3 regions of the Arthrobacter sp. TJ-170 genome follow, and region 3 is predicted to be linked to each of the others. Evidence: riboswitches for the same ligand, from Rfam matches in the RefSeq annotation. Region 3 holds a riboswitch; each other region holds the start of a gene.
The links. Region 3 has a riboswitch for thiamine pyrophosphate ahead of thiC (phosphomethylpyrimidine synthase ThiC). Riboswitches for the same ligand answer to the same signal wherever they lie in the genome.
Positions count from the first base shown of each region.

Region 1: another riboswitch for thiamine pyrophosphate. It lies ahead of AC4D1W_RS14305 (bifunctional hydroxymethylpyrimidine kinase/phosphomethylpyrimidine kinase); the one in region 3 lies ahead of thiC (phosphomethylpyrimidine synthase ThiC).
Region 2: another riboswitch for thiamine pyrophosphate. It lies ahead of AC4D1W_RS09785 (ECF transporter S component); the one in region 3 lies ahead of thiC (phosphomethylpyrimidine synthase ThiC).

Region 1 covers NZ_JBZCNL010000008.1:29,768-39,571, forward strand. The annotation lists gene proB (glutamate 5-kinase) at 1-793, opposite strand, end outside; gene obgE (GTPase ObgE) at 838-2,436, opposite strand; gene rpmA (50S ribosomal protein L27) at 2,568-2,828, opposite strand; gene rplU (50S ribosomal protein L21) at 2,885-3,193, opposite strand; gene AC4D1W_RS14305 (bifunctional hydroxymethylpyrimidine kinase/phosphomethylpyrimidine kinase) at 3,345-4,955, opposite strand; TPP riboswitch at 4,947-5,062, opposite strand; gene AC4D1W_RS14310 (Rne/Rng family ribonuclease) at 5,172-8,639, opposite strand; gene AC4D1W_RS14315 (vitamin K epoxide reductase family protein) at 8,962-9,600, shown strand; gene dxs (1-deoxy-D-xylulose-5-phosphate synthase) at 9,622-9,804, opposite strand, start outside.
Region 2 covers NZ_JBZCNL010000004.1:227,270-237,073, reverse strand. The annotation lists gene AC4D1W_RS09820 (Na+/H+ antiporter subunit A) at 1-789, shown strand, start outside; gene AC4D1W_RS09815 (Na(+)/H(+) antiporter subunit C) at 786-1,283, shown strand; gene AC4D1W_RS09810 (Na+/H+ antiporter subunit D) at 1,280-2,908, shown strand; gene AC4D1W_RS09805 (Na+/H+ antiporter subunit E) at 2,905-3,474, shown strand; gene AC4D1W_RS09800 (MrpF/PhaF family protein) at 3,471-3,728, shown strand; gene mnhG (monovalent cation/H(+) antiporter subunit G) at 3,736-4,119, shown strand; gene AC4D1W_RS09790 (DUF4235 domain-containing protein) at 4,123-4,383, opposite strand; TPP riboswitch at 4,497-4,612, shown strand; gene AC4D1W_RS09785 (ECF transporter S component) at 4,667-5,278, shown strand; gene AC4D1W_RS09780 (ABC transporter ATP-binding protein) at 5,280-6,773, shown strand; gene AC4D1W_RS09775 (energy-coupling factor transporter transmembrane component T family protein) at 6,770-7,567, shown strand; gene AC4D1W_RS09770 (sigma-70 family RNA polymerase sigma factor) at 7,712-8,224, shown strand; gene AC4D1W_RS09765 (COG4315 family predicted lipoprotein) at 8,238-8,813, opposite strand; gene AC4D1W_RS09760 (O-succinylhomoserine sulfhydrylase) at 8,943-9,804, opposite strand, start outside.
Region 3 covers NZ_JBZCNL010000006.1:200,493-210,296, reverse strand. The annotation lists gene uca (urea carboxylase) at 1-175, shown strand, start outside; gene atzF (allophanate hydrolase) at 172-1,935, shown strand; gene thiC (phosphomethylpyrimidine synthase ThiC) at 2,021-3,745, opposite strand; TPP riboswitch at 3,738-3,847, opposite strand; gene yicI (alpha-xylosidase) at 3,894-6,077, opposite strand; gene AC4D1W_RS12800 (LacI family DNA-binding transcriptional regulator) at 6,187-7,194, shown strand; gene AC4D1W_RS12795 (carbohydrate ABC transporter permease) at 7,209-8,132, opposite strand; gene AC4D1W_RS12790 (ABC transporter permease) at 8,129-9,133, opposite strand; gene AC4D1W_RS12785 (extracellular solute-binding protein) at 9,145-9,804, opposite strand, start outside.

The DNA.
Region 1 (9,804 bases), on a different contig from region 3:
TGGTGAACCAGGTGCCGACGTCCTCACCCGCGAGGGCGCGTCGCGCGTTCTCCGTAGAAGTGACCAGAGCGGGAATGCCGGAGGAAGCAGCGATGGTCGCGGCTTCAACTTTCGTAACCATGCCGCCGGTTCCGACGCCGGCCTTCCCCGTCCGGCCGATGCTCACGCCCTCAAGGTCCTCGGGTCCGCGGACTTCCGGGATGCGCTTTGCTCCCGCCTTGGGCGGACCGTCGTACAGGGAGTCGACGTCGGAGAGCAGGACGAGCGCGTCGGCCTTCACCAGGTGCGCCACCAGGGCGGCGAGGCGGTCATTGTCGCCGAAGCGGATTTCGGAGCTGGCTACCGTGTCGTTCTCGTTGACAATCGGGACCACACCGAAGTTCAGCAGCCGTTCCATTGCACGGTGGGCATTTGCGTAGTGGCTTCGCCGCATCAGGTCATCGAGGGTTAGCAGAACCTGGCTGACCGTGACGCCGTGAGCACCGAACGCGTGGGTGTAGCGGGCCATAAGCAGCCCCTGTCCCACGCTGGCAGCTGCCTGCTGGGACGAGAGCTGGTTGGGCCGCCGCGCAAGGCCCAGCGGAGCCAGGCCGGCTGCGATCGCGCCGGAAGAAACGAGGATGACCTCGGTGCCTTCGTTGTGGCGGGCAGCCAGCACATCGGATAGAGCGAATAGCGCTTCGTCGGAGAGTCCTCCGGAGAGTGACGTGAGAGAGGACGAACCTACCTTGACAACAATTCTCTTGGCTTTCGCCAGTCCGGAACGGGTCTTGAGTGGGCGCTTTACGGTCATCTATTCCTTCTGTCGGTTTCTATTGTCTAAGGTCAGGCGGTGTGTCAGGCTCCGTCGTCAGGGTCGCCATCAGCGCCGCCGTCACTACCCGCGGGCTTGGGGCCGGAGTTCTTGTAGTTGACAGACTCAGTCCAGATGCCGGCCTTCCTCTCCGCCTCGAGCTCAGCGCGCGCGGCAGCCCGGGCGTCCTTACGGGTCTGGTGATCCTCACGCTTCTGGTCACGTGTGGGACGCACAAACTCCGCGAGACGGATGTCGGTGCCGCGGGGTGATGCCAAAAGTTCAGCACCCCCCATCATGGTGGGCTCCCAGTCAAAGACGACGCCGTCGCCTTCGCCGATCACCACGGTGTCGCCGGGCTTGGCACCGCTCTTAAAGAGCTGTTCCTCAACACCCAACTTAGCGAGCCGATCGGCAAGGTAGCCAACGGCCTCGTCATTTGTGAAGTCGGTCTGCTTGACCCAGCGCTCAGGCTTCTCTCCCAGGACACGGAAGAGCGGTTCGAGGTTCTTTTCCTCTCGCCGGATCACGAATCCCTTTTCGTTGACTGCACGGGGGCGGAGGACCGCGGGCGTGACAACCGGCGGCGCGGACTCGAGCTTCACACGGGCATCGCGCACAATCTCGGCCATGGCGAATCCGAGCTGCCGGAGCCCTTCATGGCTCGCAGCGGACACCTCGAACACCCGGTACCCGCGGGATTCGAGTTCAGGGCGCACAAACTCGGCCATGTCGCGACCGTCAGGCACGTCGACCTTGTTCAGAGCCACGAGGCGGGGACGCTGGTTGAGGGGCACAACCTCGCCGCCGGGACCGGCGTAACTCATATCGACGGCGTAGCGATCAAGTTCACTTTCGATGATCTCGAGATCCCGCAGGGGGTCCCTGTCAGTCTCAAGCGCGGCGCAGTCCAGCACGTGCACGAGGGCGGCGCAACGCTCGACGTGGCGGAGGAAGTCGTGTCCCAGACCCCTGCCTTCGCTTGCTCCCTCGATGAGTCCGGGAACATCGGCGATGGTGAAGCGGACGTCGCCGGCCTCCACGACGCCCAGGTTCGGGCGAAGGGTAGTGAAGGGGTAATCCGCGATCTTCGGCCGGGCAGCGGACATGGCAGCGATCAGGCTGGACTTGCCCGCCGACGGGAATCCGACAAGTGCGATGTCAGCGATCGACTTCAGTTCCAGGACGACGTCACGGGCATCACCCGGAATGCCCAGGAGTGCAAAACCGGGGGCCTTGCGCTTCTGCGACGACAGCGACGAGTTGCCCAGGCCGCCCTGTCCCCCGGCTGCGGCGACGAACTCGGTCCCCTCGCCGACCAGGTCAGCGAGCACCTCGCCGTCACGCGTCTTGACGACCGTGCCGTCCGGAACGGGAAGGATAAGCGTTTCGCCCTTACGGCCCTCACGCCAGTCGCCCATACCGTTTCCACCGTTGGTGGCGTGCCGGTGCGGGGCGTGGTGATAGTCCAGGAGGGTGGTTGTCTGCGGGTCGACGCGCAGGATGACGGCTCCGCCGTCACCGCCGTTTCCGCCGTCGGGCCCGCCCAGCGGCTTGAATTTTTCCCGCTTGACCGAGACGCACCCGTGTCCGCCGGTGCCGCCCGAGACGTGCAGAACTACCCGGTCAACGAAGCTTGCCACGGTGTACTCCTCTTGAGAATCTCACATCAATGCCGATTTTATCCGGCTTAAAAGAAAGTGGGGTGAGCCGGTCTGGCTCACCCCACCCTAGTGCTTTTGTATAACGCTGCTATGGTGTGCGGTTGCGAGTACTACTCGGCAGCCGCACCCACGATGTTCACAACACGACGCCCGCGGCGGGTGCCAAATTCAACGGCACCGGCTTCCAGCGCGAAAAGCGTGTCATCGCCGCCACGGCCAACGTTGGCGCCGGGGTGGAAGTGGGTTCCGCGCTGGCGGACGATGATTTCGCCTGCCTTGACGACCTGTCCGCCGAAGCGCTTCACGCCGAGGTACTGGGCGTTGGAGTCGCGACCGTTGCGAGTGGAACTCGCACCCTTCTTATGTGCCATCTGTTATGCCTGCCTTTTTCTGAAACAGAATCTATGGATCGAGTAACCGGTGAGGGCTACTTGATGCCCGTGATCTTGACCTTGGTGAGCTCTGAACGGTGACCCTGGCGCTTCTTGTATCCGGTCTTGTTCTTGAACTTCTGGATAACAATCTTCGGGCCCCGAAGATTCTCAACGATTTCGGCAGTGACAGTTACCTTTGCCAGGTCCTGTGCTGCTGAAGTCACCTTGTCGCCGTCTACCAGAAGGAGAGCAGGCAGCTGGAAGCTGCTGCCGGCCTCACCGGGGACGCGGTCAAGGGTAACGAGGTCTCCCACGGAAACCTTTTCTTGGCGGCCGCCTGCGCGGACAATCGCGTACACCACTTGGGAACTCACTTCTCTCGACGATCTAACTGTTTGCATACTGTTCCGGGACCATACGCTGTTGATAGCGCAGCCGGAGGGGTGCTTGTGCACTCACGGCACAGTCACGCCCCAAAATAGTCATACGAGGGCGCAGCACCGAAGATCAAGATTACGGCAATTTCGCGGATTCCCGCAAATCAAGGCGAGTCGGCGCGTCGAAGAACTCATGCTCGTACCAGGCCGAGGCTTCGAAAGCGTCGATCATCGCCGCTTTGTCTGCGGTCGATGCACGGGCGAAAGCGGCGTCTGCGAAGGCAATCGCACGCGCAGTGGCCTCAGCGAACGCGGGATCGGCGTACGTCCGAATCCATTCAGCGTAGGGGTGCTCCGTACTGGCTCCCGAGTCGCTCCACTGTGCGTGGAGGGCGGTGCCGACGTGCGCGTAGAGCCAGAAGCACGGCAGTACCGCCGCCACGAGGACCGCGTAGCCGGCGTTGGCGGAGGCTGCCAAAAGGTGGTCCACGTACGCTTTGGTCACCGGACCCTGCTTCGTCGGCAATTCCCGCCCGGAGAGCCACGTCCGATGGAGTTCGGACTCCACCTCAAGGCAGTTCAGCGCGGAGCCTGCCCAGAAGAGCTGTTCAGCTTCGGTGGGTGCAAGGGAGCTGGCCCTGGAGAGCACGCGGGAGTAATCCCTCAGGTAAAGAGCATCCTGTGCCAGGTAGTAGGCGAATTGATCGTCGGGCAGGGTCCCGTCCCCGAGAGCACTCACGAAGCCCAGCGTGTCGATTGCTGAACGATGGCGGGAAGTGAGCTCCCACACCTGCTCACTGAAGGGGCGCGTGTCCTGCGCGGTCCCCGGAGTGTTCGAAGTCCGGGCCGGCACGAACTCGTGGAAGTGGTGGATCGGCCCGTTGCCCTCCCCTACGTTGAGTTCATCCGCGCGTTCGAGCGCGCCCCGAAGCCATCTCTTCACGATGAGCAGTGACTGGTGCCAGTCCCGGGTTTGCACCTGGACTGTAGCCAGTGCCGCGGACAGCGAGCAGCCGGTGCCGTGCGTGTTCCGCGTGTTGATGCGGGTGCCGCCCACCACAGTGACGGTGCTGCCGTCGGCGGACGGGCCAACGAGCGCATCGGGGCACGCCGAGTCGCCAGACTCATCCCCCGCCCCGCTCTCGAGGTGACCTCCCTTGACCAGCACCGAGGTGCCTGCGGACGCTGCGAGGCGTTTACCCTGCTCCAGGGCAGCTTCCCAGCTCGCGGCAACCGGCTCGTTCAGCAGGACTGCGAGCTCGGGCAGGTTGGGAGTCACGAGGTCCGCCAGCGGCACCAGGGCGCGCAGCTCGTCTTCGGCATCCGGAGCCAGAAGCCGGTCCCCGCTCGTTGCCACCATGACCGGGTCGAGGACGACGACGGCGCCGGACGCCCGCGGCAGCCACCGGCGAACCGTCCGGATGGTCTCCACGTCACCGAGCATGCCGATCTTCACCGCGTCGATGGCAACATCGTCGCTGACAGCGGTCAGCTGCTCTTCCAGGAAGGCCGGCGGCGGGGTGTGCACGCTGCGCACTCCCCGGGTGTTCTGGGCGACGAGTGAGGTAACAACGGCCATGCCGTACCCGCCCTGCGCGCCAATGCTTTTCAGGTCCGCCTGAATGCCGGCGCCTCCGGTGGGGTCAGTACCGGCTATGCTCAGCACGCGCGGAATGATCCGCACCCGAGCTACCGCCGACAATGGTTCGTTGTGTTCTACAGGTTCCACGAGCGTGCGAATACTCATCCGCGACATCCCTCCGCTAGGCCAAAGGCCGCCTGTCCGGCGGCCATCTCTAGATCAGGTTCAACGCGTTTCATCTCAGCCCGGACCGGGCACCGCGTGTCACTACGTCCCAGCCTACCCTGCGGTGCGGGCGCGGGTCATGGAAGACCACAGGCATAACGAAACACGCCGCTCCCTGGTGGGGGGAACGGCGTGTTCTGCGCATTAGAGGAAGACCTAGAGCTCTGAGGCGGGGACTCCGACTCCGAGGATCATCGGCTCTTCCGACTGCTGTGTCTTCGGTGCAGGCTTCCCGGCCCGCGCAACGTACTGCGTTCCGGTTGACGGCGCGCTGGCCTCACCGGCGGCTCTTTCGATCGTGGCGTTCGCGGCCGAGCCCTGCGCGCTGCTGGCAGCACGGTGCCGCCGGGCACGACGCCCGGACGAGGGCGCCGCACCGTCCGCTGCGGCGACGTTCTGCTTCGCCGCGTCCGGACCGGAGGTAGCTTCCCTTACGGGATCGACGGGCACGCCGTCGACCTTCACAGGCTCCTCCGGGGCCGGAGCGGCGGGCTCAGTCTCATCGCCGGCCGGGAAGCGGTCGAAGGCCTCCGTCAGGCTTTCCAGAGTCAGCCGCGGCTCCGGTCGAATCGAAACGGGTGCGTTTTCCGCGCGCGGCAGGACCACCTGCTCGCCGTTAATCGTCAACACCGCGCCGGGCGCCAGCGCTTCACCCATCGGGTGGTTCTCGAGCTCGTGATCGTGCTCATGCGCGGCGTGGGTAGCGGCGGCAATATTCGCGAGGGCTGCCCGGGCAGCTTCAGCGCGGGCCTGGCGTTCAGCGTCGTCGGGCTTCTGTTCCGGCGCGGGAACGTGTTCCTCCACCGGCTGGCTCTTCGCCCGCCGCTTGCGCTCGCTGCGGGACATCTTCTCCTGCCGCAGGTGCTGCTGGTGGTTCTCCGGCGAAACGACGTGCCTGCGGTGCTCCACCGGCTCCTCGTGGGTGACGACGCCGCGACCGCCACAGTGCTCGCAATTCTCGCCGAACACCTCAAGCAAGCCGGTTCCCATGCGCTTACGCGTCATCTGGACAAGGCCGAGCGAGGTGACCTCGGCGACCTGGTGCTTGGTGCGGTCACGTCCCAGGCACTCCACGAGCCGCCGCAACACGAGGTCGCGGTTCGCTTCGAGCACCATGTCGATGAAGTCGATGACAATGATGCCGCCGATGTCCCGCAACCGAAGCTGCCGGACAACTTCCTCGGCTGCTTCGAGGTTGTTCTTGGTGACGGTTTCCTCAAGGTTGCCGCCGCTGCCGGTGAATTTGCCCGTGTTCACGTCTACCACGGTCATGGCTTCGGTCCGGTCGATCACCAGTGAGCCGCCCGAAGGCAGGAACACCTTGCGGTCCAACGCCTTGTGGATCTGTTCATCGATGCGCCGTGCAGCGAAGATGTCCTCGTCCTTGGTCCACTTCTCAAGCCTGCCCACGAGGTCGGGAGCAACGTACATGACGTACGCCTCGATGGTGTCCCATGCCTCCTCGCCGGAAACGATCAGCTTGGAGAAGTCCTCGTTGAAGACGTCCCTGACCACCTTGATGGTGAGGTCCGGCTCTCCGTAGAGGAGTTCCGGAGCGAGGGTCTTGGTCGACTTCGCCTTGCCCTCGATCGTTTCCCACTGCGAGCGAAGGCGGTTGATGTCGTGGGTCAGTTCCTCTTCGCTGGCACCCTCGGCCGCCGTGCGCACGATGACCCCGGCGTTCTCGGGCAGGCGGTCCTTGAGGATCCGCTTGAGCCGGTTGCGTTCGACGTCGGGAAGCTTCCGGGAGATGCCGGTCATCGAACCGCCCGGCACGTACACCAGGTAGCGCCCGGGCAGTGAGATCTGGCTGGTCAGGCGTGCGCCCTTGTGGCCCACCGGGTCCTTGGTGACCTGTACCAGCACCGAGTCGCCCGACTTCAGCGCAAGTTCGATGCGCCGCGGCTGGCCGTCCAGGCCTGCTGCGTCCCAATTGACCTCGCCGGCGTACAACACGGCATTGCGTCCGCGCCCGATATCGATGAACGCTGCCTCCATGCTGGGCAGGACGTTCTGCACCTTGCCGAGGTATACGTTGCCGATCAGCGAATCCTGCTGGGTCTTGGACACGAAGTGCTCAGCGAGGACACCGTCCTCCATGACGCCGATCTGGATCCTGTCGTCGCGCTGCCGGACCACCATCTGGCGGTCGACGGACTCGCGGCGGGCAAGGAACTCCGCTTCGGTGATGACATGACGACGCCTGCCCGAATCCCGTGACTCACGACGACGCTGCTTCTTGGCTTCGAGGCGCGTGGAGCCCTTCACGCTGGTGACGCGGTCCGACGGCGCTTCCTGGCTCTGCCGGGGCGCGCGGACCCGAGTGATGGTGTTTGGCGGATCATCGTCCGAGCCGCCGGTCAGTTCAAGGTCCTCTTCACCGCGGCGGCGACGGCGGCGACGGCGGGAGGTCACCGACTCGCTCTCCTCGTCGGATTCGGCGGGACCCTGCGTCCGCGGCTCGGACTCTGCGCCTTCGCCCTCAGCGGACCGGTTGCGGCTCCGGCTGCGCCGATTCCGACGACGCCCGCGTCCACCGTCGTCGTCACCTTCGGTTTCATCTTCCGGCTCGGCCTCGGGGGTGGTCTTGGGTGTAGTCCGCGGCACGACGGCTGTGAGGTCGGGGGCGTGGAAAAGCAGCGAAACCGGCGAGTCCGGAACCGCGAACGGGTCCAGTCCGCGCCGGTCATCCGCTTCGTCGCTAGTGGAAGCCTCTTCCTCAGCGGCCAGCGGGGAGCCGGCTGCGGCACTCCGGTCGCTGCCGGGAGCGTGCGAGCCACCCTCGACACCGGCTGCTGCACTGTCTGCCTCGCCACTGGTCATTTCGGCTGCATCGGGCGCCTGCTCGGGGCCGCGCGTTCCCCGACGGTTACGCGAACGTGTCGAGCGGGAACGTCGGGGCTCTTCTTCGGAGACGGTCTCGACAGGAGCATCGACGGACTCAGCGTCCGTTCCTGCGGACTCCGATACTGCGGACTCCGATACTGCCGGCTCGGTTGGCACCGGTTCGGTTGCTGCCAGCTCGCCAACGGCGTCCTGAGTCGTTGCGGCTTTGGTGCTCACACGACGGCGTCGGACAGGGCGTTCCGGTGCGGCTTCCCCGGCTGCGGTTTCGTCAGTAGCGGGAACCTCTGCAACCGGCTCTGCAACCGGCTCGGTGCTGTCTGCGGCGGGAGATTTGCGGGTGCGCCGGGCGCGTGCGGGCTTGCGCCCCGCCGGGGCATCATCCCCCACCGGCTGTCCGGCTTCAGCGGCGCCGGCATCTCCGGAAGGAACCGGCGCGGCTACCACGGCCGGGTCTGTTCCGACCGACGGAGGTTGGGTCGGCGACTCGGGCACAGTGGCCTCGGGCTGCGTTGCCCGACGATTGGTGCGGCGGCGCACTGGCTGCGGGGCGTTCTCGGCATCCCCAGGTTCGGGTGACGCTCCCGGGCTCTCGACTACAACGTCGTCGACCTTCTTGCGGCGCGTACGCGCCGCCTTGCGTGCAGGTGCTTCTTGCTCCACTGCATCCGTCAGGACCTCGGAGGTGTCTGATGCGTTTGTATCCATATTCGGCTGTGCTCCACCCTCGGGAACCCCGTCCACATTCCGGCGCCCCGAGGCGATTGGTCGGATGTCCACGGCGCTGATGCTCGCGTCACCCGGAAGTCGTTATTGTGCCGTCCGAGGTCGCGCCAACCATGGGGCGCGGCATCACTCGAAGACCAGTGGCGCTTTTCCTGCCGATCGCTGAAAACCAGCGCGGGTTCTACCCGGCGGATTCTGCGGGGTTCACCATGGAAGTGCCAAATCCGCAGGAGCGTCGCCGGAAGAACCGGAAGCCTGTCACTGGACCGGCGCCGGAATGTGGTTCCTGCGCCAGCCACGTTCATTGTCTCACATGCCCATCACCGCCCGCTGTACCGGCCGTTAGACTCGCTGGTGGGTGACCACAGGAGGGTACATGGACAAGGGTTCCCGGGCCGGCCGAACCGGCTCCGACAGCCTGAGGGAAAGCAGCGTGCCCGCCTTCGCCACAGATCGGGGTATGGCCTGGGTGATGGCGGTATGCGGCGTCGTCGGCTTCCTGGCCTCGGGCCAGCTGGTTCTCGAGCGACTTGCCCTGTACCAGGACCCCAGCTACGTGACCTCCTGCGATATCAGCCCGTTCGTCTCCTGCGGTGAGGTCTTCCGCACCTGGCAGGCAGCACTGTTCGGCTTCCCGAACCCGCTCATCGGCATCGTCGCTTTCCCGGTGATCCTGACGACGGCGATGGTCCTGTTCTCAGGCGCGCGTCCGGCCCGCTGGTACTGGCGCGGACTTCAGGCCGGAGTGAGCCTCGGTTTCGTGTTCGTTGCGTGGCTGTGGAGCCAGGCACTGTTCGCAATCCATATCCTCTGCCTGTACTGCATGGCAGTGTGGGCGGTCATGATCGTGCTTACCGTCCTGCTCACGGCGCGAAACGTCATCAAGGGAGATATTCCGGTTCCGGCGGGCGTCCGCCGCTTCCTTGCAGAATGGGCATGGCCGCTGACCGCGCTTCTCCTGGTGGGGGCCGCGGCGTCGGTGTTCTTCAGCTTCTCCCGGGCATTCCTCGGCTGAGACGCCGGGCCGGGCGAGTGATCAGAGCTTGGGCAGCTGCCCCGTAGCCGAGGGCACCTCGCCGGGCAGCGGACGGGCCACAGGAACCTTGGTGCCGAGCACCTGCTCGACGATGTCCTGCGCGACCTTGCGGGCCGTCAGTCCAACCCGCTCCATCACTTCACTGCGCGAACCATGATCCAGGAACTCGACCGGCAGGCCCAC
Region 2 (9,804 bases), on a different contig from region 3:
AACATCGTCAATGTCACGTTGGTGGACATCCGGGCCTGGGACACCTTCGGCGAGATCAGCGTCCTCGCAATCGCGGCAACAGGCGTGGCAAGCCTGATCTTCATCCGCGGCCGCGGCGACGGACGGGTGCGCGCTGAGGGAGTGGAGAGCGGAACCGTCGGGCGAAACAGGGAACCGTTCGATGCGTACGGCCGGGAGGCCGCAGCGCTCGAGCTGGCCAAGAAGTTCGCAAGTTCCGTCAACGATGCCTGGCTTGTGGCAGGTCGGACGCTGGCCCCTGAACGCCGCTCGATCATCTTCGAGGTGATTACCCGGCTGTTGTTCCACTCAATCATCGTCTTCTCGATCTACCTCCTGCTCGCAGGCCACAATGCGCCCGGTGGCGGATTCGCCGGCGGACTCATGGCCGGACTGGCACTGACCATCCGCTACCTGGCAGGCGGTCGCTTCGAACTCGCTGAAGCAACTCCTATCAGCGCAGGGTTGTTACTGGGCAGCGGACTGGCCACGGCTGCACTCACGGCCATCGTGCCGCTGTTCCTCGGCGGCGCGGTGTTCCAGAGCGCAATCATCGAGCTGACGTGGCCAGTCTTCGGGGACATAAAGTTCGTGACCTCGACAATGTTCGACATCGGCGTCTACCTGGTTGTGGTCGGTCTGGTGCTCGACGTGCTGCGCAGCCTCGGATCTGAGATCGACGAACGCAGCGAGGAAGCAACGGCAACCATGGACGCCGGGCCCCGAGCGCCGGAGACACCCCGGGAACCGGAAGAAGAGGTGGTTCCGTGAGCGTCAACATCACGCTGCTCGTCGTCATGGGCGGATTCTTCGCCGCGGGCATCTACCTGCTCCTGGAGCGTAGCCTGACCCGCGTTCTGCTGGGCCTGATCCTGCTTGCCAACGGGGCGAACATGCTGCTTCTGGCCGCGGGTGGGCCAGGGGGCAGGGCCCCGCTCTACGCATCCGATATCCCCGCTGAGGACTACAGCGATCCGCTTCCCCAGGCGCTGATCCTCACGGCTATCGTCATTTCCTTCGCCGTGACTGCCTTCGTGCTCGGCATCATCTACCGGTCGTGGATTCTCGGACGGCAGGACGAAGTCCAGGATGACATCGAAGACCGGCGGGTGGCGTCCCAGAGCAGCTTCGATGCTGAGGATGACGCGGACATACCCATCGAAACAACGGAGTTCACGCCGGTCGAGGAGGCCGAGGAAGCGCCGGGCGCCCAGCGGACGGCAACCGGCAGAAGACCGGGCAAACCGCGGACGGAGGGGCGATGAACATCGTGAACCTGGCACCTCTGGCGGTAGTGCTGCCCTTCTTCGGTGCAGCGCTGGCCTTCGTACTCATCCGTCGTTCCAGGGCGCAGCGCACGGTCAGCATCACGACACTCTGTGTGACACTGCTGATCGAAATTTTCCTTCTCGTTGATACCAGCGGGAGGGGCACAACGGCGGTCTTCGTCGGCAACTGGGCCGCGCCGTTCGGCATCACGATGGTAGTGGACCAATTTTCTGCCCTGATGCTGGTCGTTTCCTCGGCGGTGAGCCTCGCCGTCCTGATCTACGCCACGGGGCAGGGCATGACCGACGGCGATAAGGACGCCCCGGTCTCGATCTTTCACCCCACCTACCTCATTCTGGTGGCCGGAGTCTCGAACGCGTTCCTTGCCGGTGACCTGTTCAACCTGTATGTAGGGTTCGAAATCCTGCTCACGGCGAGCTATGTGCTCATGACCCTTGGCGGCACCACGCCGAGGATCCGCGCGGGCGTAACCTACGTCGTCGTGAGCGTCGTTTCGTCGCTGCTGTTCCTGATCAGCATCGGCATGATCTATGCGGCCACGGGCACAATTAACATGGCCGACCTGGCGTTGAAGCTCGCGGATATCGACCATGCAACGCAGATGGTCCTGCATCTGATGCTCCTGGTCGCGTTCGGCATCAAGGCTGCGGTCTTCCCGCTGGCCTTCTGGCTGCCCGACTCCTATCCGACCGCGCCCGCCCCGGTGACTGCCGTGTTTGCGGGCCTGTTGACCAAGGTCGGCGTCTACGCGATGGTGCGGACCGAAACTCTCCTGTTTCCCGGAGACCGCATCAACACGCTGCTTATGGTGGTAGCGATGCTCACTATGATTGTGGGCATCCTGGGTGCCCTCGCGCAGTCGGATATCAAACGTATGCTCTCCTTCACCTTGATCAGCCACATCGGTTACATGATCTTCGGGCTCGCGGTATCAACGGTGATCGGCCTCGGCGCCGCGGTGTACTACGTTGCCCACCACATCATCGTGCAGACCAGCCTGTTCCTCGTGACCGGGCTGATCGAGCGACGCGGGGGAACGGCCAACATGGACCGCCTCGGCGGCCTTGCGAAGCTCTCCCCGTTCCTGGCACTGCTGTTTTTCATACCGGGCATGAACCTTGCGGGCATCCCGCCGTTCTCCGGATTCCTCGGGAAGCTGGGACTGCTTAAGGCGGGCGTGGAGCTGGGGACACCCCTGGCGTACGTGCTGGTCGGGGCAAGCGTACTGACGAGCCTCCTCACCCTGCTGGCGGTTGCACGTGTGTGGAACCGGGCATTCTGGCGCCAGCCGGAGGACGCCACACACCCGGACCCGATTCTGCTGATGACGTCGCCCGACGGCTCCGCCGTAACCACCTCGCGGAGGGTCTCCGGGCACAGTACCGGAAAGTTCGCGGGCAGGAACCCCGTGAACCTGCTCCCGCGGTCGATGGTCGGAGCCACCACCGGCCTGGTGTTGCTGGGCGTCAGCCTGACAATTATGGGAGGACCGCTTTTCGCCCTGAGCGAACAGGCCGCACAACAAATGCTTGAGCGAACCCCCTACATCGACGCTGTACTCGGCGACGGTGCTACCGAAGCGGCAGGTGCCACGCCATGACCAGACAACGAATCCCGTTCCGGGTCGAACTGCCGCTGCTGATCTGGCTCGTTCTTGTCTGGGGGGCGCTCTGGCAGGACTTCAGCCCGGGCAACCTGATCTTCGGTGCCATCATCGCGTTCGCCGTGGCAAACCTGCTCTACCTGCCGCCGGTCGAGCTCAGTGGACGCTTCAATGTGTTCTACGCTGCCGGTTTCGCCGTGCGCTTTGTGTACGAGCTGGTGCTGGCCAGCTTCCAGGTGTTCTGGCTGGCCCTCACCCATGGCCCGCGGCTGAAGAACGCTGTGGTTGCGGTACGCCTGCGCAGCCCATCCGACCTCCTGGTCACGGCCACCGGACACGCCATCTCATTGATTCCGGGGTCTCTCGTGATCGAAGTGGACCGCTCCACTTCCACCCTCTACCTGCACTGCCTGAATGTCGCCGGCCCCGATGACGCAGAAAAGGTGCGCCGGAATGTCCGGCGCACCGAGGAGTGGCTGATCCGTGTGATGGGAACCAGGGAGGACCTGGCACTGCTGCTCACCGCCGCCCCTCATCACCTCGAGGAAAGGGGACGCCCATGACCGTCATGCTCGGCGTCATCGCTGCGGTTCTCGGCGTCTCGGCCGTTTGCGCCATCTACCGGGCGGCTCGCGGACCGACGATTCTGGACCGTGTCATTGCCGTAGACGTACTGCTGGCCATCGTCGGCGGGGCGTTGGCCGCGGACATGGTGTTCAACGGCCACACCAACACTCTGGTAATCCTGGTGGCCACCTCCCTCATCGGGTTCATCGCCTCGGTGGCAGTTGCCCGATTCGTCATCGAAAGGAAGTGAGCCGCCGATGGATGCTGCCCTGGATATCCTTACCGCGGTCCTGCTCCTTGGCGGGGCGCTCATGTCGCTGGCGGCCGCCGTCGGGCTTATGCGGTTTCCGGACCTGCTGAGCCGCATGCATGCGGCAACAAAGCCGCAGGTTCTTGGGCTGCTGTTGTTTCTGCTGGCAATTGCAGTGGAGCAGCGCTCGTGGGCGGTTGTGCCCGTACTGATTGTCTGCTGGGTTTTCCAGCTGCTCACGGCGCCGGTCTCGGCGCACATGGTAGGGCGCGCCGGCTACCGCACCAGGCACCTGCGGAAGGACCTGCTCAGCATGGACGAGCTGGACGAGGTCGTGGAACACGCGGCCACCCGGCGCCGTGAGGCGGGCGACCGCGCGTCCGACGACTGACGCTTACGTGATGTGGCGTGTGTTCTCGTAGCGGCGGATGGCGCGCTGCGTGGTGCGGTTGGTGAGCACGCGGATGGTGGTGCTGACCGTACCGGATATCACGGCGAACACGAGCGCTGACCGCAGGCTGTTCTCCAGACCTTCAGTGTCTTTCGGCGGTTCGTTTCCGGTCACCCGCTTCCAGATGAAGTCCACCACCTGCGTGCCTACGAGGCCCGCCACAAGGCCCAGTCCAACACCCATCAGTTTGAAGATCGTATTCATGGTGCCTCCTTCAGTCGGCTTAGCTTTGGTCCCAGCCTAGCGTTATCGGGACCATCGATGGACGACCACGACGCCGGTACCACGGCCGGCGGGTGTACAGTTGGTATCGCTCAAAACAACGACAGGGGAGCGCAGCCACGCATGTGGTGGGCGCTGAGAGTGCGGACCACCGCAGACCCTCGAACCTGATCCGGTTAGTACCGGCGAAGGGAGTCGAGTTCTCAGGGCGACCGGCGCCCTGCCGGAAGGCCTTCCCCTCCTGTACCCAGGAGGATCAACAATCATGACTGCAACACAGAGTCCTACACCGTCCACATCCCGCCGCCGCTACGAATGGCGCGTCGTCGACATTGTGGTCGCCTCAGTCATCTCCGTGGCCGTAGGCGTCATCTTCTTTGCCTGGTCGGCCGGTTACAGCGGTATTGCCGCCGTGACCGCTGCGTACCCGCCGCTGGCCGGACTGTACTCCGGCGGCTGGCTCATCGCCGGTGTGCTCGGCGGGCTCATCATCCGCAAGCCCGGTGCCGCGATCTACTGCGAGGTACTGGCAGCGGCCGTGTCGGCGCTGATCGGCACGCAGTTCGGTATGGCCGTACTCCTCTCCGGTCTGGTGCAGGGCATCGGCGCTGAGCTGGTGTTCGCATTGTTCCTCTACCGGCGCTGGAACATCGGTGTGGCCATCCTCGCGGGCCTCAGCGCAGGTCTTGCCCTCGCGGTGAGCGAGAACATCATGTACAACGTCGAGTGGGCCATGGAATACAAGCTGATGTACGGAGTCTTCGCTGCCGTTTCGGGTGTGGTGCTCGCCGGTGTGCTGCCGTGGCTCGCCACCCGTGGGCTCGCGAAGACCGGTGCGCTGTCATCCTTCGCCGCGGGCCGCACGGCCGACGTTTAGCATGAGCACGACGGGGGTGTCCGCCCCGGCCTCGATCACGGCGCAGGGGTGGGGGTGGCGCCACCCCGGCCGGGTGCGCTGGGCGGTCCGGGATATCGACCTGACCATCGAGGCGGGCCAGCGCGTGCTGCTCCTCGGTGCGTCCGGCGCGGGGAAGTCCACGCTGCTGCATGGACTGGCAGGGGTGGTGGGTGACCAGGACGAGGGCGAGCAGGCCGGCGAACTCACGGTCGACGGCGTCAGCCCGGCTGCTGCACGCGGCCGTTCCGGCCTGGTCCTCCAGGATCCGGACACCCAGCTGGTGCTGGCCCGGGTGGGTGACGAGGTAGCGTTCGGTGCCGAGAACCTGGCCGTGCCCCGCGCCGAGATCTGGCCGCGCGTGCATCGGGCCCTCGACGACGTCGGCCTCGACGTTGCGTTGAATCATCCCACCACGGCGCTCTCCGGCGGCCAGAAGCAGCGGCTGGCCCTGGCGGCGGTCCTCGCGATGCAGCCGGGGCTGCTGCTCCTCGACGAGCCGACCGCCAACCTTGACCCCGCAGGGGTGATCGAGGTGAGGGACGCCGTCGTCCGCGTGCTCGACCGGACTTCAGCCACACTCGTGGTGGTGGAGCACCGGGTCGAGGTGTGGGCCGATGTGGTGGACCGCGTGGTGGTGCTCGACTCCGACGGCGGCATCCTCGCCGACGGTGAACCGGACGCAGTGCTCCGGCACGGGTCAACGCGTTCGCGGCTCATCGAAGCCGGCGTCTGGGTGCCGGGCTACCGGCCGGAAACGCCCGCCGTCGAAACCTCGGCCGGACCGGACCTGCTGCAGGCGGCCGGGCTGGCCGTCGCGCGGTCAAAGCGTGGACGGGCAGTGCTCGACGACGTTGACCTCACCCTCCGGACGGGAGAGGCGGTCAGCGTGCTCGGACCGAACGGAGCCGGAAAGTCAACGCTCGCGCTCACCATCGCCGGACTGCTCAGGCCGCGCGGCGGAACACTCACCGCTCTTGAACCGCTCGCCCGCGGAGCCGGGACCAAGCCGTCGGAGTGGAAATCCGCCGAACTGGTGAGCCGGATCGGTACGGTTTTTCAGGAGCCCGAGCACCAGTTCCTGACCAATACGGTACTCGAGGAGCTTGAATTCGGTCCACGCCGGGTGGCCCGCTCCGACGAAGCGGAAATTCGACGCCGTATTGACCCCATCGCGGAGCGGCTACGCCTGACCGGGCTCCTGAAAGCGAATCCCTACACTCTCTCCGGAGGCGAAAAGCGGCGCCTGTCCGTTGCGACAATGCTCGCCACCAACCCGGACATCCTGATCCTGGACGAACCGACGTTCGGCCAGGACGCCAATACCTGGGCTGAGCTGGTTGCCCTGCTCGCCGAACTCATTCACGGGGGGACCTGCGTGGTCTCGGTAACCCATGACCGTGAGTACACGGCTGCGCTCGGGAGCCGGGTGGTGGCCGTCGACGGAACCTCCGCAACGCTGGAGGTGGTGGCGTGAGCGCCGACGTATTGAACCCTGAGATCACCGGCCGGGTGCTCCCGAGGGCCAATCCGCTCTCGAAGCTCTTCGCCGCGGTGGTGATCACCGTGGTGGTGATGCTCAGCGTGGACTGGGTGAGTGCCGGCGTCGTTCTCGGCAGTGAACTGCTGCTGCTGCCACTGCTGGGAATCAGCGTGCGCAGGCTTTTGCTGCGGACGTGGCCCTTTGTTGTCGCGGCGATCGTCGCGGCGTACGGCACAGCATTGCTCGCGGAGAAGACCGGGCGGGTTCTCTTCGAACTGGGGCCCGTGCTGTTCACCGAGGATTCGGTCAACGCCGGAATGGCCATTGGACTGCGTGGGCTCGCGATCGCGCTTCCCGGGCTCTTTCTGCTCGCCAGTACGGACCCGACGGACCTCGCTGACGCGCTGGCCCAGCGGTTGAAGGCCCCGCACCGGTTTGTGCTGGGAGCGCTCGCGGGAATGCGGCTGGTGGGGCTCCTCTTCGAGGAGTGGCGGACGCTCGGCCTCGCCCGGCGTGCGCGCGGCGTGAGCCATGAGGGAAACCCGGCTGCACGCTTCGGGAACTTTCTCGGGCAGGCGTTCGGGCTCATGGTCCAGGCCATCCGGAGGGCCACCAGATTGGCGGTGGCCATGGAGGCGCGTGGCTTCGGGGCCGGTCCGCGCACGTGGGCCCGGGAGAGCACGTTCAGCCGCGTCGACGCCGTCGTCGTTCTGGCGGGCCTGCTGATCGCAGGGCTCGCCGTGACCGCCGCGGTATATGCGGGAACCTGGAACTTCATCCTCGGTTAGCAAGCCCTGTTCGTAACCCGCTTCGGAGGTGCATCATGAAGAGAACCGGTGCGGGATGCGGCAGGGTTTTCACAACGTCGCACCGCGTCAGTGGTTCGGGTACTGCGGTGTGATGTCTAGCGATGTCTAGTGTGGGGAACGAGCATGGCCGATGGACAGCCGGACTGGCTCAACGTCATCAGGGATAACCACCTGCGCCCGTTGCGGCGGTTCGTCCGCCGCCTGACCCCGGACGCTTTCCTGGCTGATGAGGTGGTCCAGCTGACCCTGCTGCGGGCGTGGGAGCATCCGGTCATGCGCGGACACAGTGAGCTCGAGATTCGCGCCTGGCTCTTTGTGGTTGCCCGGAACATCCTCGTCGACTCGTTCCGCAGCGGCTTCCGCCGCCACGAATTCGACGTGGACGAGGTCCCGGAAATTCCTTCCGACGACGAGGTGGAGCAGCTTCTGACGTCCTGGTTGCTGACGGATGCGCTCAACGAACTCTCGCCGCAGCACCGTGACGTGGTGCTGCACTTCTACTTCCGCGGCGAGACCGTGGCGGAGATTTCACGGGCCCTCTCCATACCGGAGGGGACCGTGAAATCCCGTCTTCACTATGCGCTACGCTCCCTGAAGACAGCGCTGCTTGCCCAGGATGCAGCCTCGGGAAGTTAGACCTCTCCGACCGTCACTGGATCATCGTGCCGTCGGGAGCGACGACGTACCAGACCTCATTCACACCCTGGCCCCTGGTGTCGCCCGCGGCCTCATCCTCAGCGAAGTAGTAGATCGGCATGCCGTTGATCGTGACCTGCATGTCGCCGTCGGGCGTTTGGATGGTGCCCACTTCTCCTGTGACGCCCTCCACCTCGGGCGACTCACTGTCTGTCAGCACCGGCGGCCATGCCTCCAGGCAGCCACCCTCACAGGCGCTGACCCCGGAATCCGGCTCATCGTTGGTGAAGACGTAGACCACCATGCCCTCTGCATCGACGACCACCTCACCCAGGTCGGTTTCCGCGACGCCGAGCGGGGTTCCAACTGTTCCTCCACCGGCAGGCTCGCCGGTTGCCCCCTCGGTATCCCCCTCGGTTGCCTCCACGGGGGGGTCCACCTCGGCCGGGTCCTCGGTAGGCGGTGCTTCCATCGCGGTTTCTTCACCTGCGGGAATGTCCTCGCTCTGGGTATCTGAGCCGCCACAGCCGGTGAGCGCCAGCAGGCAGATGGCGATGACGGCGAACAGGACGCGGATTGCTTTTCTCATGGTGATTCCTCCCGTGATCACCCCTGAACACCGGGGGTGGAAGTGGCCACTCGACCCCTCTGCCGGGAAGACGCTCGAACTACCCCGAATGGTTCAATGTGCGGTCGAACTCACAGCTGAATCCCAGATTCAGCCTGCGGCGAGGGCCTTGCCGAGGTCCGTCTGAAGATCACTTACGTCCTCAAGACCCACCGAGAGCCGGATAACGCCGTCCGACAGCCCGATGGCCGCGCGCCCTTCAGCACCCATAGCACGGTGGGTCGTGGTGGCAGGGTGGGTGATCAGTGTCTTCGAATCGCCAAGGTTGTTGGAGATGTCGATGATGTCCAGCGCATCGAGCAGTGCGAACGCCCGCTCCTTCGCCCGGCCCTCGGGGGCGTCCAGTTCGAATGTGACCACCGTGCCACCGGCCGTCATCTGGGCAGCGGCGAGATCGAACTGCGGGTGAGATTCGAGCAGGGGATAGCGCACCCAGGTCACTGCCGGTTGAGCTTCCAGCCAGCGGGCGAGGGTCAGCGCCGAGGACGAGGAGTGGTTGACCCGCAGGGAGAGCGTCTCGAGTCCCTTCAGGAGGGTCCAGGCGTTGAAGGAGGACAGGGCCGGACCGGTGTGCCGCATGAGGGTCTTCACCGGACCCTCGATGAATTCCTTGCGGCCGAGAATTGCGCCGCCCAGGACCCTGCCCTGGCCGTCCATGTGCTTGGTGCCGGAATAGACAACGACGTCGGCACCCAGTTCCGTGCACCGCTGCAACAGCGGTGTGGCAAAGACATTGTCCACGACGACCTGCGCGCCCGCGGCATGGCCGAGTTCCACGACTGCCCGGATGTCGACGATTTCCTGCATCGGGTTCGAAGGGGATTCGAAGAACACCGCGGTGGTATGGACGCTCAACGCTTCTTCCCACTGGTCGAGGTCCCAGCCGTCCACGAAGACCGTCTCCACGCCCCAGCGCGGGAGGACTTCATTCAGGATGACGAAGCAGGAGCCG
Region 3 (9,804 bases):
CCTCGAGGCGATGAAGATGGAAACCGCACTGACCGCCCCTGACGACGGGGTGGTAGTCAGCGTCCTTTCCGCGGCGGGAGCGCAGGTAGTAGCCGGCGAGGCCGTGGTGGTCCTGGGCAGCGCTCAGGACGCCGACGTCGAAGGCGACAGGGAACTTGAAGGAGTAACAGCATGAGCGCCATAACAACCACGACGACGGCCGCCACCGAGCGGGTCCGCGCAGCTCTTGCCGCAGTGGAGGCCGTGCAGCGGCCCGAGATCTGGATTGCGCTACGGGACGGCGACGAGTTGCTGGCGGAGGCTGCCGCGGTCGACACGGCTGTGGCGGCCGGCGAGGAACTGCCTTTGGCGGGCCTGCTCCTGGCGGTGAAGAACAACGTGGACGTCCAGGGCATATCCACCACCGCGGCGTGCCCTGGTTTCGGCTACCTGCCCGAAGCCGATGCCCCCGCTGTAGCCCGGCTGAAGGCGGGAGGAGCGATCGTCCTCGGGGTCACCAACCTGGACCAGTTCGCCACCGGGCTTGTCGGCACACGGAGCCCGCACGGAGTCGTCCGCGATTCGCGGCGCCCGGACCGGATCTCCGGCGGTTCCAGTTCCGGTTCGGCAGTGGCTGTGGCACTGGGCCTGGCGGACATTGCGATCGGCACCGACACCGCCGGTTCCGGCCGGGTGCCCGCAGGGCTTCAGGGGATCGTGGGCATCAAGCCGACGTTGAATGTCGTCTCTACTGACGGCGTCGTACCGGCATGCCGTTCCTGGGACGCAGTCACGATCTTCGCGCGGGAACTGACCACCGCCGAACTGGCCATGGGCGTGATGGCAGGGAGTGCACGGCCCTGGCCGGCGGATATCCGGCTGGCAGCACCAAGCGCGCCGCGGGTTGCTTATCCGGCGCGGCTGCCGGAGCTGCCCGAGGCCTGGGCTGACGAGTTCGGGCGCCGGATCACCCGGCTTGAGGATGAGGGCGTGGTTGCCGAAGCGATCGAGTTCGACGTCTTCCTCGAAGCCGCGCGCCTGCTGTACGACGGCGGCCTGGTGGCCGAGCGGTATGCGGCCGTCGGTGAGTTCGTGAAAACGGCCTCGGGTCTATCCGGGAACCCGGAAGGTCTGGACCCAACCGTGGGCGGAATCATCGGCAGGGCCGGTGACGTGCCTGCCCACCGGTATGTCGCAGACACGGCAAGGCTGGAGAGGCTGAGGACGCAGGCGATGGAACTGCTCGACGGGTTCGATGCGCTGATTGTTCCCACGGCACCGTTCCACCCGACGCTGGCCGAGGTGGCCGCGGATCCCGTGGGGGTCAACTCGCGGATGGGGACGTATACGAACTTCTGCAACCTGTTCGATCTGTGTGCGGTCGCCGTGCCGGCCGGGGAGGTGGAAGGTTCCCAGTTCGGCCTGACGGTGGTGGGACGTACCTTTGACGACGCCGTGGTGGCGGACATCGCACGCAGGATCGAGGACACGCCGACTTCGCCGGCACTGTTCGCCGATGGTGCGGCGGTCCGTCTGACGGCACCCGGCACGCCTTGGCCCCTGGCTGCAGGAGCGACGGCGGTACCCCTCGTTGTGGTCGGTGCGCATCGCCTGGGCCAGCCGCTTGCACGGGAACTGGAAGCCCTCGGAGCGTTCTGGGATGGGCCCGTGCGAACCGCTGCCCGGTACCGGATGGTGTCCCTGGATACCCAGCCCCCGAAGCCGGGGGTTTACCGGTCGGAGGACGGAGCTGAGCTCGTCGGTGAGCGCTGGCTGCTCTCGGAGGCGGCGCTGGGCCGGTTCCTAGCGGCCCTGCCCGAGCCGATGCTGCTCGGTTCGGTGCGGCTGCAGGATGGTTCTTCCGCAGTTGGATTCGCCTGTGATGCGGTTGCCGCCGCTCAGGGCGCCGACATCACCCACCACGGAGACTGGCTGGCAGTGCGGCAGGAAGCCTAGTACTTCCGCAGATCCCAGGCGCCGTATCATGGAGCGGCCGGTTCCCCGAAGGGAACCGGCCGCCGTCGTCCGTTGAATGATGCTCCTATGAGTGAGGCAGGGCCGGAGCCGGGAGGTAGACCTTGCTGCCGGCGGCACGGAATTCGGCTGATTTGCCCGCCATGCCCGCTATGGCTTCCTGCGCGGACACTCCACCGAACTGGTCACGGATGTCCTGGGAGATGCGCATGGAGCAGAACTTCGGACCGCACATCGAGCAGAAGTGGGCGGTCTTCGCCGGCTCGGCGGGGAGCGTTTCATCGTGGAATTCCTCGGCGGTGTCCGGGTCGAGGGAAAGCGCGAACTGGTCGCGCCAGCGGAACTCGAACCGGGCCTTCGACAGCGCGTCGTCCCGCTCCGATGCGCCGGGATGGCCCTTGGCCAGGTCAGCGGCGTGGGCGGCGATCTTGTAGGTGATCACGCCGGTCTTCACGTCGTCCCTGTTGGGCAGGCCGAGGTGTTCCTTCGGGGTGACATAGCAGAGCATCGCCGTGCCGTAGCGGGCGATCTCGGTGGCCCCGATGGCTGAAGTGATGTGGTCGTAGCCGGGTGCGACGTCGGTGACCAGCGGGCCCAGCGTGTAGAACGGGGCGCCGTGGCATAGTTCCTGCTGTCGTTCCACGTTCTCCCGTACCAGCTGGAAAGGGATGTGGCCCGGGCCTTCGACCATCACCTGGACGTCGTACTTCCAGGCCCGCTCCGTCAATTCCGCGAGCGTGTCCAGCTCGGCGAACTGGGCGGCGTCATTCGCGTCGGCGATGGAACCGGGGCGCAGCCCGTCCCCGAGCGAAAACGCGACGTCATAGCGGGCGAAGATCTCGCACAGCTCGTCGAAGTGGGTGTACAGGAAGTTCTCGCGGTGATGGGCAAGGCACCAGCCGGCCATGATGGAGCCGCCGCGGGACACAATGCCGGTGACCTGCTCCGCAGTAAGCGGGACGTAGCGCAGCAGGACGCCGGCGTGGATGGTCATGTAGTCCACACCCTGCTCGCACTGCTCGATGACGGTGTCGCGGAAGATTTCCCAGGTCAGCTCATTGGCCTCGCCGTTGACCTTCTCCAGCGCCTGGTAGATCGGAACAGTGCCGATCGGCACGGGCGAGTTGCGGATGATCCATTCCCGGGTGGTGTGGATGTCGTCGCCGGTGGACAGGTCCATGACGGTGTCCGCTCCCCACCGGGTGGCCCACTGCATCTTGCTGACCTCCTCGGCGATGGAGCTGGTCACCGCGGAGTTGCCGATGTTGGCGTTGATCTTCACGAGGAACGCCTTGCCGATGATCATGGGCTCGGACTCGGGATGGTTGATGTTGTTCGGGATGATCGCCCGTCCGGCGGCAAGCTCGCTACGGACCAGTTCGACGTCGCAGTTCTCCCGCAGCGCGACGAACCGCATCTCCTCCGTGATGACGCCGTTCCGTGCGTAGTGCATCTGGGTCACCGTTTGGCCTTCACGGGAGCGCAGCGGTACCGATTGCTCACCCTGCCACTCCTGGGAGGCGCGGCCGCGACGCACTGCGGACTTGCCGTCGTCGTGCAGGTTTCTCTCCCTGCCGCGGTAGGGCTGTGCGTCACCGCGGCCCTGGATCCAGTGCCGCCGCAGCGGAGGCAGGCCGCGGACCGGGTCGCTGCCCGGGCCTGCCGTGCGGTACACGCGCAGAGGCGGGTTCGCGGTCCCGTCGGGGGAGGGGGAGAGGCTTATCTCGGTGACTGGAACAGCGAGATCGTGTTCCAGATCGCGGACATAGGCGATCGAATGTGAATTACTCAAGGTTCCTACTTCCTTCGCCGGAATTACCCGGACAGGTTCGACGGTCGCAGGCTGCATCAGCCCGATCTCAGCCCCTGCAATGGGGCACCCGTGTGGATGCTGTAGACCCTAGCACCCGACCTGCGGAAAGAAAGGATTCTCCTTTCCCTTACGAACCCACGACGACGGCGCTCACCTCGCCCCGCGCAACTGCCACCTCGTAGGAGGTCAAGGAACCGTCGGGGGAAGGCACCTGAACAGTGCTCCGATGCCCCTCCCCAACTGCGAACGCCCTGAACTCGACGTTGCTTGCCCAGTTGTAGTCCGGCCGGGTTGAGACCGTGCCCATCGGCAGCACCGTTCCGGGCCGAACGAATACCGGAGCCTCCAGAACCGGAAAGAACCGGCTGTGCCACCGAGGACCCTCCAGGGTTTCGCCGGTTTCGAGGTGGGTCCACGTTCCCTCGGGGAGGTAGAAGGAGTGCTCGCCGTCGGCCTCCAGCACCGGCGCAACCAGGAGGCTGCTTCCGAGCATGTACTGCCGGTCCAGGTGGGCGCATCCCGGATCGTCAGGGAATTCAAGGAACATCGGGCGCATCAGCGGGGTGCCCGATGAGTACGCCTCTTCCGCGGCACCGGCCAGGTAGGGCATCAGGCGCATCTTCAGTTCCGTGAAATGGCGCAGCACGTCCACCGACTCTTCATCGACCAGCCAGGGCACCCGGTAGGAGTTGGATCCGTGCAGGCGCGAGTGCGAGGACAGCAGCCCGAACGCTATCCATCGCTTGAAGATCTCCGGCTGCGGGGTGCCCTCGAATCCGCCGATGTCATGGCTCCAGAACGCGAAGCCCGAGGACGCGAGGGACAACCCGCCGCGCAGGGATTCGGACATTGCGGCGAACGTGGATTCACAGTCCCCGCCCCAGTGCACGGGAAGTTTCTGTCCGCCCGTGGTCGCGGACCTGGCAAACAGGACCGCTTCGCCGACACCCAGCTCCTTCTCGAGGAGCTCGAACACCGCTTCGTTGTACAGCTGCGTGTAGTAGTTGTGCATCCGCTGCGGATCCGAGCCGTCATGCCAGACGACGTCGGTGGGGATGCGCTCGCCGAAGTCGGTCTTGAAGGAGTCAACTCCCTGCCCGAGCAGCACCCGCAGCTTGTCCTGGTACCAGAGGACTGCATCGGGATTGGTGAAGTCCACCAGGGCCATGCCGGCCTGCCAGAGATCCCACTGCCACACCGACCCGTCAGCCCTGCGCACCAGGTAGCCGAGCTCCTGCCCCTCCCGGAACAGGTGGGAACGCTGCGCAATGTACGGATTGATCCACACGCAGACTTTCAGGCCGCGTTCGTGCAGCCGCCGCAGCATGCCCTCCGGATCGGGGAAGGTGGCCGGGTCCCAGACGAAGTCGCTCCAGTGGAACGCCCGCATCCAGTGGCAGTCGAAATGGAAGACGGAGAGCGGCAGGTTCCGCTCGGCCATCCCGTCGATGAAGGACATCACGGTCTTCTCGTCATAGTCCGTGGTGAACGAGGTGGAAAGCCACAAACCGTAGGACCACGCGGGGATACGTGCGGGCCTGCCGGTCAGCTCGGTGTACCGGCGCAGAATCTTCTTCGGGGAGGGCCCGTAAATAACGAAGTACTGGAGTTTCTGGCCCTCAACGCTGAACTGCGCCCGTGAGACGACCTCGGACCCGATTTCGAACGAGACGCGCTCCGGGTGGTTCACGAACACCCCGTACCCGGAGTTGGTCAGGAAGAACGGCACGTTCTTGTAGGCGAGGTCGCTCGAAGTTCCACCGTCCTCATTCCACACATCCACCGACTGGCCGTTCTTCACGAACGCCCCGAAGCGCTCGCCGAGGCCATACACATTGGTACCGACGCCGAGGGCGAGCTGCTCGTGCACAAAGAAGCGTCCGGCGTCGTCGGTAATGAAACCGACGCTGCGCGGCACCGAACTGGTCAGGTGCCTGCCCTCACCGGTGAAGTCAACCGTCCAGTCGCCGGTGAGACTGACAGACGCGGTCAGCGCGCCCGAGGTGAGGGTCGCGTGTGTTTCACCGACCGACACGTCGACGGCGGGGTGCGCTTCCTGTACATCGAACCGGGGACCGGGGTCGAGTGTCCCCTGGAAGTGCTCGATGGTCACGCCGATGACGCCCTCAAGCGGTGACGTGAAGGAAACCGTTAGTTGCGGGCAGTTCAACGCATCGCCGCGCGCATTGATCTGCCGGGTCGGTGCATAGACTTCCAGGCCCGAATCGGTGGCAACGACGTCGGAAATGTCCCGCGGGTGCAGGGCCGTCAGCCCCTTGCGGTACATCCAGTAACCGTCAGTGAATTTCATGCTGTTCCTCTATTTCGTGCGTGAAAGTGTGCGGGTGAGTGTCGAAGCGCTTCTGCACTCACACGTTGGTTTCCTCGATGGATAGGGATCGAACGGTGTCGAAGATAGGATGGGAGCTGTGGCCACCATGAATGACGTCGCCCGGGAAGCCGGAGTATCGCTGAGCACCGTCTCCTATGTGCTGAGCGGCAAACGGACCATCTCGGAGGAGACACGGCTGGCCGTCCAGAACGCCATCCGGAAGCTGAACTACAGCCCGCACTCCGGAGCGCGGGCGCTCGCTTCCAACCGGTCCAACGTGCTGGGGCTGATGGCACCGCTGCGCGCTGACGTGAACGTCAGCGTCATCATGCAGTTCGTCGCCGCTGTTGTCACCACCGCGCGCACCTACAACCAGGACGTCCTCCTCCTGACCCAGGACGACGCCGGTGGGCTGGAACGCGTCACGTCGCAGTCGATGGTGGACGGGCTTCTCATGATGGACATCGAGGCCCGAGACCCCCGCATCCCGCTTCTGGCGAAGCTGCGCAAGCCCGCGGTGCTGATCGGCTTGCCCGACGATCCGCAGGGGCTCAGCTGCGTCGATTTCGATTTCGCCGGCGCCTCCCGCACCGCCGTGCGGCACCTGGTCGATCTGAACCACCGCAGTATCGGCTTCATCGGGTCCCCGCAGGCCTCCCTTGAGCGCCACGCGACCTACGCGGACCGCGCCAGGAAGGGATTCACTGAGGCCTGCGATGCCGCCGGCGCGGACTCTGTGCTGCGCGCCTGCGAAGCCTCCATGCCGGCCCTCGCGGAGGCGCTCAACGCAGTGCTCGACGGCGATGCCCCGGTCACGGCTCTCGTGGTCCATAACGAGGGGCTGCTGCCGCTGCTGCACGAGGCGCTGGCAGCACGAGGTCTGCGTATTCCCGAGGACATCTCCGTGGTGGTGATCGCCCCCGAGGATGTGGCCCTTGCTGCGGTCAGACCGTGGACCGCGGTGTCCATCCCCGCGCACGACATCGGCCGTGCCGCCGTCGAAATGGTCATGGACCGGCTCAACTCGGACAAGCCCGTGGAGGTCCGGCTGATCGTTCCCAGCCTGGCGCAGCGCGAGACCACAAGCGCCCGCTGACCCTGACGTCTCCGTCATCCCTTCACCGCGCCGATCATGACGCCCTTGGTGAAGTGCTTCTGCACGAGCGGATAGACGAGGAGAATGGGCACCATCGCGATCACAATGACGGCCATCTGCAGCGCGAGCGAGGGTGCTACGCCCTGGCCGAGGTCAATCTGCCCCGGCACGGATACGCCCTGCAGCACATAGGAGCGCAGGACCACCTGCAGCGGGTTCTTGGCGCTGTCATTGATGTAGAGCACCGCGTTGAAGAAGGCATTCCAGTAGCCGACGCCGTAGAACAGCGCGATCACGGCGGTCACCGCTTTCGACATGGGAAGTACGATCTGGGCCAGGATGCGCCACTCGCTCGCCCCGTCGATGCGCGCGCTATCCAGAATCCCGCGGTCGATGCCCATGAAGAATCCGCGCAGGATGATGATGTTGAAGACCGACACCGCGCTCGGCAGGATCAGCGCCCAGTAGGAGTTGATGAGTCCCAGCCCTGAGACCAGGAGGTAGGACGGGATCATGCCCGCGCTGAAGAACATGGTGATCAGCAGGGTGAACAGCAGCGGCGTGTGGGCGAAGGAGCCGGGCCGTGAGAGGCCGTAGGCGCACAGGATCGACACCACCATGCTGAGCAGCGTTCCGACGACGGTGACGCCGACACTCACCATCACGGCGCGCGTTACGACGCCGCCGTTGAGGATCTGGCGGTAGGCGTCGACCGTGATCTCGCCCGGAATGAGGACGAGGCCGCCCGCCTGGGTGATGGTGCCCTGCGAGGAGATGCTGGTGAGCACGATTGTGTAGAGCGGGCCGAGCACCGCGAGCACCACGAGGCACAGCAGCACCGCCTTGCCTGCCTTGGCAGCTATTCCCGGTTCTTCTTCCCATGCCGGTCGTGAAACACCTGTCCGGCGGGCCGGGGCTGGTTTGATGATCGTTGTCATGACTTGGAATACACCCCGTTTTCACCGAAGAGATGTGCCACCTTGTTGGCGGCGAGAATGAGGGCGAGCGAGATGACGCCCTTGATGAGACCGGCGGCAGCCGCGTAGCTCCAGTCGCCGTTCTGGATGCCGGTGTAGTAGACGAAGGTATCGAGCACTTCTGCTGCCTCAGCGCCGACCGCATCGCGCTGCAGTATCAGCTGCTCGAACCCGACCGTCAGCGCGTCGCCGAGGCGGAGGATGAGCAGCAGGACGATAACCGACCGCAGGCCGGGGAGCGTCACGTGCCACATGCGGCGCCAGCGGTTGGCGCCGTCGACGGCCGCAGCCTCGTACTGCTCGGGATCGATCGCTGCCAGGGCGGCGAGGAAGACGATGATGCCCCACCCCGCGTCCTTCCAGACGGCCTGTGAGGTGATGAGGAAGAGGAACGTATCGGGATTTGTCATGATGTCCATGCCGCTCCACCCGTTTGCCCGCAGCATCTGGCTCAGGAGTCCTGCACCGCCCAGCAGCTGCTGGAAAACCGACACCACCAGCACCCATGAGAAGAAGTGCGGGAGGTAGACGATCGCCTGGATGGTGGCCCGCATTGCCGGCTGAAGCAGCGAATTGAGCAGGAGCGCCAGCGCAATCGGGATGGGGAAGAAGAACACCAACTGGAAACCGGTGATCATCAGAGTGTTCCGCACGGCGTTCCAGAAGTCCGGATCCCTGAACACACGCCCGAAGTTCTCGAGGCCTACCCACGGACTGGCCGGGATGCCGATGAACGGCGAGTAGTTCTGGAAGGCGACCACGTTGCCGAACATCGGTATGTAGGCGAAGACAGCCAGGAGAACGACGGCGGGAAGCGCCATGAGAACGAGCGAGCGGTCCCGGCGGAACCGCGTCCGCAGGCCCTGTTTGCGCCGCACCGGCGGCGGGGCAGGCGGGCTTGTGACGCCGTCGTGCGTTTCTGCAGTCCGCTGCCCGTTTTGGGAGAGATTCGTGGTGGTCATGGCGGCGGCGTTTACGCGGTCAGGAAGCCGGCGTAGAACTCGCGGAGTTCCTCGCCGCCGTTCCGCTTCCAGGTCTCTATCTCGGAATCGAGGTCCTTGATGCTCTTGCGGCCGCGGGCGATGTCCTTGGCGAGATCGTCGAACGGCGCGCCCAGTGAACCGTACTGAGGCGGCTCCTGGATCTGCATTCCGAAGAAGACGTCCTCCTGCACAAAGGCTGCCTGCCGTGCTTCCCATTCCGTCTTCGCCTCGACGAAGCCCGGGTACTGGACCTGCGAGTTGACGGCCGGCGGGCTCACGAGGAACTGGTAGGTGCTGGTGACTTCCTCGCGGCCGAGGTCGGTCATCTGCGGGATGTTCTGGTCGTCGCGCTTGAAGTGCTTGCCCTCGACGCCGCTGCTGATGAGGAGGTTCTCTTCCGTCCCGAACGGTGCGGCCATGAAGTTGGCCAGTGCCAGCAGTTCCTCGACCTTCGCGGTGTCCTCGGTCTTCTTGATGAAACTGAAGATGCCGGCGGGCTGGCCGCTGAAGAGGACGGGATCGCCGCCGTCGGGAGAGAAGTAGTCCATGGGCTGCATCTGGAAGTCGGGGTTGGTGGGAAGGACCCGGCCGAGCGCTTCATGCCAACCACCGACGCCGTCGACCGTCATGAGCGTGGCACCCGACTCGAA